2 regions of the Streptomyces sp. NPDC085866 genome follow, and region 2 is predicted to be linked to the other one. Evidence: riboswitches for the same ligand, from Rfam matches in the RefSeq annotation. Region 2 holds a riboswitch; the other holds the start of a gene.
What was found. Region 2 has a riboswitch for guanidine ahead of ACIF83_RS19230 (MBL fold metallo-hydrolase). Riboswitches for the same ligand answer to the same signal wherever they lie in the genome.

Region 1 (4,354 bases), on a different contig from region 2:
CGCCGCACTCGTCAACGCACCGAGCGAGTACGACGTCGTGGCCCACCCCGAGAACAAGTCCTCCGCCCTCGCCCGCTGGAACTACGTCCTCGACGGCATGGTCAAGAAGGGCTGGCTCAGCGAGACCAAGCGCGCCGGCATGAAGTTCCCCATGCCGAAGGAACAGACCATCTCCACCGGCCTCTCCGGCCAGCGCGGCTACCTCGTCGAGGCGGTCAAGCACTACCTGACCACCAACAACATCATCGACCCCGACAAGCTGGCCCTGGGCGGCTACCGCATCACCACCACCATCCAGAAGAGCAGGCAGGACGCCTTCGTCAAGGCGGTCAACGACCAGCTGATGTCCAAGCTGGACAAGAAGAACAACAAGGTCGACAACGCCGTCCGGGCCGGCGGCGCCTCCGTCGACCCCAAGACCGGCAAGGTCGTCGCCATGTACGGCGGCATCGACTACGTGAAGCAGTACACCAACGGCGCCACCCGCGGTGACTTCCAGGTCGGCTCCACCTTCAAGCCGTTCGTGTTCACCTCCGCGGTCCAGAACGGCTCGACCACCCAGGACGGCCAGACCATCACCCCGAACACCTACTACGACGGCACCAACAAGCGGCCCGTCCAGGGCTGGAGCGGCGGCCCCTACGCCCCCGAGAACGAGGACTCCAAGTCCTACGGCGACATCACCGTCCGCAAGGCCACCGACCTGTCGGTGAACTCCGTGTACGCGCAGATGGCCGTCGACGTCGGCCCGTCCAAGGTCAAGCAGACCGCCGTGGCCCTCGGCGTCCCCGCCGACACCAAGGACCTCCAGCCCTACCCGTCCATCGCCCTCGGCACCGCCACCGCCAGCGTCCTGGACATGGCGGAGGCGTACGCGACCCTCGCCAACCACGGCAAGCACGGCACGTACACGATGATCGAGAAGATCACCAAGGAAGGCGCCGAGGTCAAGCTCCCCGACGAGCCCGTCAAGCAGGCCGTCAGCCGCGAGGCCGCCGACACCACCACCTCCGTCCTGCAGAGCGTGGTCCAGTCCGGCACCGCCACCGCCGCCCAGGCCGCCGGCCGCCCCGCCGCCGGCAAGACCGGCACCGCCGAGGAGGACACCGCCGCCTGGTTCGCGGGCTACACCCCCGACCTCGCCACCGTCGTCTCCGTCATGGGCCAGGACCCGGTCACCGCGGCCCACAAGCCGCTGTACGGCGCGATGGGCCTGCCCCGCATCAACGGCGGCGGCGCGCCCACCCAGATCTGGGCCCAGTTCACCAAGGACGCCCTCAAGGGCAAGCCGGTCACCGACTTCGACCTCCAGCTGCAGCAGGGCGCCGACGTCCAGGCACCCGGCACGCAGGCCCCGACCGACGGCGCCACCACCACCGGCGGCCAGGACAACGGCGGCGCCACCACCAACGGCGGCCAGGACAACGGCGGCCCGACCGGCACCCCGACCGACGGCACCACCACCACCGGCGGTCAGGACACCGGCGGCCAGGACACCGGCGGCACTCCCGGCGGCGGCACCACCACGGACGGCGGCGGTACGACCACCACCGGCGGCGACACCACCGGCGGCGACACGGCAGGCGGCACCACGGCCGGCGGCACGACCACCGGCGGAGGCACCCCCGCCGGAGGAACGACCACGGCCGGCGGCACCCCCGGTGGCACCACAGGCACCACCGGCGACGCCGGAGGCCAACCTTAGGAAGGGTCAGTGACCGCTGGTCGCCTTCAGCCCCACGACGGCGACCAGCAGCAGACAGACGAAGAAGATCCGGGCGGCGGTGACCGGCTCACCCAGCACCACCATGCCGAGCACCGCCGCCCCGGCCGCCCCGATCCCCACCCACACGCCGTAGGCGGTACCGATCGGCAGCGACCTGGCGGCGTACGACAGCAGCACCATGCTGGCCACGATCCCGGCACCGGTGAGCACACTGGGCACGACCCGCGTGAACCCGTCGGTGTACTTCATCCCGATCGACCAGCCGACCTCGAGCAGACCGGCCACGACAAGCAGCACCCAGGCCACGACAACACACCTCCGAGACGAACGGACGACTCTCTGCGGTGCGTCGTCTTTGCCTGCATCCCGGTACGGCGCGTCTCGTCGGGCTCCTTCGAACATAGCAAAGGAACGACAAAGGGGCTGGTGACAACGGTCACCAGCCCCTTCTCGGCTTCTGATCAGAGGTAGAGGCCCGTGGAGTCCTCGCCGCCCTCGAACCGGTCGGCGGCCACCGCGTGCAGATCACGCTCCCGCATGAGCACGTAGGCCACGCCCCGCACCTCGACCTCGGCCCGGTCCTCCGGGTCGTACAGGACCCGGTCACCCGGTTCCACGGTCCGTACGTTCTGCCCCACCGCGACGACCTCGGCCCAGGCCAGCCGCCGCCCGACCGCCGCGGTCGCGGGAATCAGGATGCCGCCGCCCGACCGCCGCTCGCCCTCACCGGCGTCCTGCCGCACGAGAACCCGGTCGTGCAGCATCCGGATGGGCAGCTTGTCGTGCTGAGGGTTGCTGTGCTCGTTTCTGTTGGCGCTCACGCCTCGAACCTACCTGCCTCGGACGGACTCGTACGACCCCGGGCCACCACTCGTCTCCGCCCTGGTCAGCGCTTACGCCGCCGCGAGCCCACCGCGAGCAGGCCCACGACCCCGACGACGGCCAGCGCGACGGGCACGACCCGCTCGAGCCGCGGCGCGCCGTCCTCGTCCACGAACTGCGCCCGCACCTCACTCACCACCCGGTTGACCTGGACATAGGCCCGTCCGACCGTGTGATCGATATTGGCGACGACCTTGGCCTTGGCGTCCGCGACGATCGTCTGCGGATGCACCCGCACCCCGATCTCGTCGAGCGTCTCGGCCAGCGCTTCGCGACGGAGCTTGATGTCCGCCTCGATCTGCGCCGGGGTTCTGGTGTCCGACGTGTCCGCCACCGTACGGCCTCCGAAGTCTCCTGATGCTGTCCTGGACAGTCTGTCAGCTCCTGCCGCCACCGCGCCGCAACGCCCCCCGTTACGCTGGACCGATGAGCGAGCGACTCCAGCCCGGGGACGTGGCCCCCGCCTTCACCCTGCCCGACGCCGACGGCAACGAGGTGTCCCTGTCGGACCACAAGGGCCGCAAGGTCATCGTCTACTTCTACCCCGCGGCCCTGACTCCCGGCTGCACCAAGCAGGCCTGCGACTTCACGGACAACCTCGAGGTCCTGGCCGGCGCCGGCTACGACGTCATCGGCATCTCCCCGGACAAGCCGGAGAAGCTGGCGAAGTTCCGCGAGAAGGAGTCCCTGAAGGTCACGCTGGTGGCCGACCCGGACAAGAAGGTCCTGGAGGCGTACGGCGCCTTCGGCGAGAAGAAGCTCTACGGCAAGACCGTCGTCGGAGTCATCCGCTCCACAGTGATCGTCGACGAAGAGGGCAAGGTCGAACGGGCCCTCTACAACGTCAAGGCCACCGGCCACGTAGCCAAGATCATCAAGGACCTGGCGATCTGAGCCCCAGTCGGCACACTTCTGCTGCCCAACGGCCCGCACCGGGATACCCCGGCGCGGGCCGTTGCGGAAAGGTGCCTGCGCCCCAACTGCCATTCTTTGAGGGAGACCTGGTGTCACGGGAAAGGGAAAGCCCCTCTCGCCGTGTGATGTGCCCTGCCCTTAGACTGAACGCTGCCGGTCGAGCGTGATGACCGTTTTTGAGCGGCCGTGATGGAATTTGGCAGTCATGCTGGGTTTAGGTCCCAGTGGGTTCACACCCGTGTGGGTTCGAGTCCCACCGGCCGCACGTACGTAGAGGGGCCGCCCGGACAGGCGGCCCCTCACCTGTATGTCAGCCCAACAACTCCCGCACAACCGGCACCAAGGCCCGAAACGCCTTCCCCCGATGGCTGATCGCGTTCTTCTCCTGCGGGCTCAGCTCGGCGCACGTCCGAGTCTCCCCGTCGGGCTGCAGGATCGGGTCGTAGCCGAAGCCGTTCGTGCCGGACGGGGCGTGTCGCAGTGCGCCTCGCAGTTGACCCTCGACGACCCGCTCCGTGCCGTCCGGCAGGGCAAGTGCCGCCGCGCAGGCGAAGTGGGCGCCCCGGTGTTCGTCCGCGATGTCGGAGAGCTGGGCCAGGAGCAGGTCCAGGTTGGCCTTGTCGTCGCCGTGGCGGCCTGCCCAGCGGGCGGAGAAGATGCCGGGGGCGCCGTTCAGGACGTCGACGCACAGGCCCGAGTCGTCGGCGACGGCGGGCAGGCCGGTGGCCTGGGCCAGGGCGTGGGCCTTGAGGAGGGCGTTCTCGGCGAAGGTGACGCCGGTCTCCTTGACGTCGGGGATGTCGGGGTAGGCGTCCGCGCCGACGAGCTCGT
Region 2 (4,354 bases):
ACGCTCCGAACACGTCGGCGGCGGCTTCGGCAGCAAGGGCGTCCGCGTCCACCAGGTGGCCGCCGTGATGGCCGCGACCGTGCTGCAACGCCCGGTACGCGTGGTCCTGACCCGCCGTCAGATGTTCTCGCTCGCCGGTTATCGCAGCCCCACCGTCCAGCGTGTCAGGCTCGGCGCCGGCGCCGACGGACGGCTGCGCGCTCTGGAGCACCGCTCGGTCAGCCTCACCTCCACCGTGCACGAGTTCGTCGAGCCGAGCGCCGGGGTGGCCCGGGTGATGTACGGCGCCGACGCCCACCACACCGCCAACCGAGTCGTACGGCTCGACGTACCGACCCCGACGTGGATGCGCGCCCCGGGTGAGGCACCGGGGTCGTTCGCGCTGGAGGCGGCGCTCGACGAACTCGCCGAGCAGTGCGGGATCGACCCGATCGAGCTGCGCCTGCGCAACGAACCCGACAAGGGGCCGGTGTCCGGCCTGCCGTTCGCGGGCCGTAATCTGCCCGCCTGCTTCCGCGAGGGCGCGCGCAGGTTCGGCTGGGCGGACCGGGACCCGCGTCCGGGTCTGCGCCGGGACGGTCGCTGGCTGCTCGGCACCGGCACGGCGGCAGCCTCCTTCCACGCGGGTGCCATGCCGTCCACGGCGGCCGTGACCGCGCACCCGGACGGCACCTTCACCGTCCGGATCGCCGCGGCCGACATCGGCACCGGGGCCCGTACCGCACTCACCCTGGTCGCCGCGGACGCGCTGCGCGTGCCCCCGGAGCGGGTCCGTGTACGCATCGGCGACAGCGACTTCGGACCGGCCATGATCGCCGGCGGATCCATGGGCACCCGCTCCTGGGCTTGGGCGGTCACGGCCGCGGCCGACGAGCTGCGCGACAGGCTGGCCCTGGGCGCCGGCATCCCCCCGGAGGGCATCACGGTGCGGTCGGACACCACCGCGGCCATCGGCGCCCTCGCCCCCGCCGAACGCCACTCCTTCGGGGCGCAGTTCGCCGAGGTGGCCGTGGACGTCAGCACCGGCGAGGTGCGCGTGCGGCGCATGCTCGGCATCTTCGCGGCAGGCCGGATCGTCAATCCGCTCACGGCACGCGGTCAGTTCATGGGCGGCATGATCTGGGGCATCTCCATGGCCCTGCACGAGGAGGCGATCCGGGACCGCGCCTCGGGCGGCCACGTCGGACCCGACCTCGCGGGCTATCACGTGGCCACGCACGCCGACGTACCGCACATCGAGGCCGACTGGATCGACGACTCGGACCCTGGGGATCCGGTCGGGATCAAGGGCATCGGAGAGATCGGCGTCGTGGGTGCCGCGGCCGCCGTCGCCAACGCGGTCTGGCACGCGACCGGTGTACGCCACCGCAGCCTGCCCATCCGACCGGACCGCGTCATCCAGGCCGGGGTACGAAGTGTTTGACATCGCCGCGGAGTTGCTCCGCTGGGTCGAGGAGGGCCGGGACTTCGCCGTCGCCACCGTGCTGGCGGTGGGCGGCAGCGCACCGCGCGGTCCCGGCGCCGCCCTCGCCGTCGACAGCGAGGGCACCGTCATCGGCTCGGTCTCCGGCGGGTGTGTGGAGGGAGCGGTCTACGACCTGTGCCGGCAGGCGCTCGGGACTGGCGAGAGCGTCACAGAGCGGTTCGGCTACAGCGACGAGGACGCCTTCGCCGTAGGACTGACCTGTGGCGGGACGATCGAGGTACTGATCACGCCGGTGGCCGGGCGGCTGCTCGCCCGGACGGTCCTGGCGTCGGCCCTGTCGGCCGTTGTCCGGGGCGAACCGGCGGCCCTGGCCAGGGTCGCCCGCGGTCCGGCCGAACTCCTGGGCCGCGCCCTGCTGGTACGACCCGACGGCACGTACGAGGGCGGCCTCGGCGGCCCTGCTCGGCTGGACCGGGCGGCGGCGGCCGAGGCCCGGGCCCTGCTGGAGGCCGGGCGTACCGGCACGGTGGACGTCGCCGCGGACGGCTCGCACTGTCCCGGCGCCCTCACCCTGCTGATCGAGTCGAACGTACCGCCCCCGCGGATGATCGTCTTCGGCGCGGTGGACTTCGCCTCGGCGCTGGCGCGGGCCGGCAAGTTCCTCGGCTACCACGTGACCGTCTGCGACGCCCGCCCCGTCTTCGCCACGCGGTCGCGATTCCCCGACGCCGACGAGGTCGTCGTCGACTGGCCGCATCGCTATCTGCGGCGCACCGCGACCGACGCCCGGACCGTCCTGTGCGTGCTCACCCACGACGCGAAGTTCGACGTACCCCTGTTGAAGGCGGCCCTCTCGATGCCGGTGGCGTTCGTCGGTGCGATGGGCTCGCGCCGCACCCACGAGGAACGAAATCGACGTCTGCGGGAAGAGGGCGTGAGCGAGCGGGAGCTGGCCCGGCTGCGCTCCCCGATCGGCCTCGACCTCGGCGCCCGCACCCCGGAGGAGACCGCCCTGTCGATCGTCGCGGAGATCGTCGCCGTCAGACACGGCGGGACGGGCGTTTCGCTGACCGGCACGAAGACGCCGATCCACCACGACCAGAGGGGACGTGACGAGGTTACGGCCGCCTGAGGGGCTCCGCCGTCCGCGCCGTGCTCAGGCCCGGGGGCACAGGACGAAGTCCGGGTAGGCCCGCCAGGTGAGGTCGGTGTCGAGTTCGGTGAGCGCGTCACGGATCCTGCCAAGGTGAGCCGGGGTCAGTTGGAGCGGTGGCTCGTCGGGCTGGTAGGTGGTGCGGACCGGGTAGTCCACGCCCGGCTCGGTGGTCATCTCGATGTGGCAGCCGAGCACATGGGTGACGGGTCGACGGCCGGCGAACTCGATCAGACGGTCGATGCTGCGGGCGAAGGCGGGGACGTCCTCGATGTAGAGCCGTCCGGGGTACACGCTGTCGCCGGTGAGCAGCAGGCCGGTGGCTGGGTCGTAGAACGTGACGGCCGCCTCGTGGTGGCCCGGGGTGGCCAGGCACTCCAGCACCCGGCCGCCCAGGTCGACGTGGGCCACGGCGTCCGGGTCCGCGTCGAACCCGAAATACCGCCAGGCGCCGGCGCGGTCGGCGCCCACCACCGTGGTGTCGGGGCGATCGGTGAACTGGTCGTCGCCGGCGACGTGGTCACCGTGCCCGTGGGTGTGCAGCACCAGCAGCTGGTAGCCGTCCCGGGGGTGCCGGTCGAGCCAGTCCGCGAGGAGCCCGTCGACCACCCGGCGCAGGGGGAAGAACTCGGCCGACTCGGTGGCGCCGGTGTCGATCAGCACCGCCCGTTCGTTGCCGCAGAGCAGGAACAGGAACGGCGCCTCGTAGTGCACCGCCATGTTCTGCCGCAGGATGAACGTGTGCTCGTCATAGGCGTGGACCTGGATGTCCGGGTCGGTGTTGTGCTTGGCCGACGGCGAGCCGTGGATCCACCGCACGTCCAGCGAACGGGCCTGGGGAGGGGCGCTGGTGAAGTCGATCAGGGGCGTGCCGGTGTCCACGATGCCTCCGTGCGTGCGTCGTCTTGGCGGGCCGGGTACGGCGCACATCTCGTCCGGGGCAGGCACGTCAGAGCCTCCGACGGGACGCTACCACGGTGTCCGACGGGGCCCCGTGGCCCTGGCCCGCACGTCCTTCTGCGCATGCCGTAGAGGCCGTCCGTGGTCGGTGGCATCACCGCGGCCCGCCGCTTTTGCCCGGCCCGCCCGACGGAGGAGGCGGCGCGGCCGGCTGGTCGGCGAGCAGGCAGGCGGTGAGCGCCGCGGTGTCGTCCTGGAGGCGGTTGTGGCTGTAGGCCATCAGGTCGCGGTGGAGCTGTTCCAGCAGCTCCCGCGGCGGAAGGGGTCCCCAGGAGCGCAGACGCTCGAGCAAGGGGTAGAAGGTGCCGTGGGAGTCGCGGGTCTCCGTGATGCCGTCCGTGTACAGCAGGAGCTGGTCGCCGGGCCGGAAATCGTAGACGTCGACGTTGTACGGCTCGGCGATCAGCACGCCGAGGTTCAACGGCGGAGCCGACCGCCCCCGGTCCAGTTCGCGCACCTCGTCGGAGCGGATGAGGAGCGGGGGCGGATGACCGCAGTTGACGATGCGGACGAGATGACCGTCCGTGGGGATCTCGGCGAAGACGGCGGTGACGAACCGCTCGCCCACCTCGCTTCCGCTGAGCAGCATCGCTCTGCGGCCCATGCTGATCTCCACGTGGTCGGCCAGGGCGGGCAGATCGGGCTCGTCGTGAGCCGCCTCGCGGAACGCGCCCAGCATGGTGGCGGCGGTCTCGACCGCGAGCAGCCCCTTGCCGCGGACGTCGCCGATGAGCAGCCGGACCCCGTACGGGGTGGGGACGGCCTCGTAGAGGTCGCCGCCGATGCGCGCCTCAGCGGCGGCGGACAGGTAGAGG

Region 1: linked by a shared signal. The riboswitch ahead of ACIF83_RS00675 (multidrug efflux SMR transporter) and the one ahead of ACIF83_RS19230 (MBL fold metallo-hydrolase) in region 2 are both predicted to bind guanidine.

Annotation. Positions count from the first base shown of each region.
Region 1 is NZ_JBITSQ010000001.1:152,542-156,895, forward strand. It holds gene ACIF83_RS00670 (transglycosylase domain-containing protein) at 1-1,705, shown strand, start outside; gene ACIF83_RS00675 (multidrug efflux SMR transporter) at 1,712-2,032, opposite strand; guanidine-III (ykkC-III) riboswitch at 2,070-2,141, opposite strand; gene ACIF83_RS00680 (co-chaperone GroES) at 2,188-2,490, opposite strand; gene ACIF83_RS00685 (DUF3618 domain-containing protein) at 2,613-2,942, opposite strand; gene bcp (thioredoxin-dependent thiol peroxidase) at 3,035-3,502, shown strand; tRNA gene ACIF83_RS00695 (tRNA-Leu) at 3,704-3,788, shown strand; gene rdgB (RdgB/HAM1 family non-canonical purine NTP pyrophosphatase) at 3,834-4,354, opposite strand, start outside.
Region 2 is NZ_JBITSQ010000007.1:171,850-176,203, reverse strand. It holds gene ACIF83_RS19240 (xanthine dehydrogenase family protein molybdopterin-binding subunit) at 1-1,423, shown strand, start outside; gene ACIF83_RS19235 (XdhC family protein) at 1,416-2,558, shown strand; gene ACIF83_RS19230 (MBL fold metallo-hydrolase) at 2,583-3,461, opposite strand; guanidine-III (ykkC-III) riboswitch at 3,474-3,541, opposite strand; gene ACIF83_RS19225 (PP2C family protein-serine/threonine phosphatase) at 3,634-4,354, opposite strand, start outside.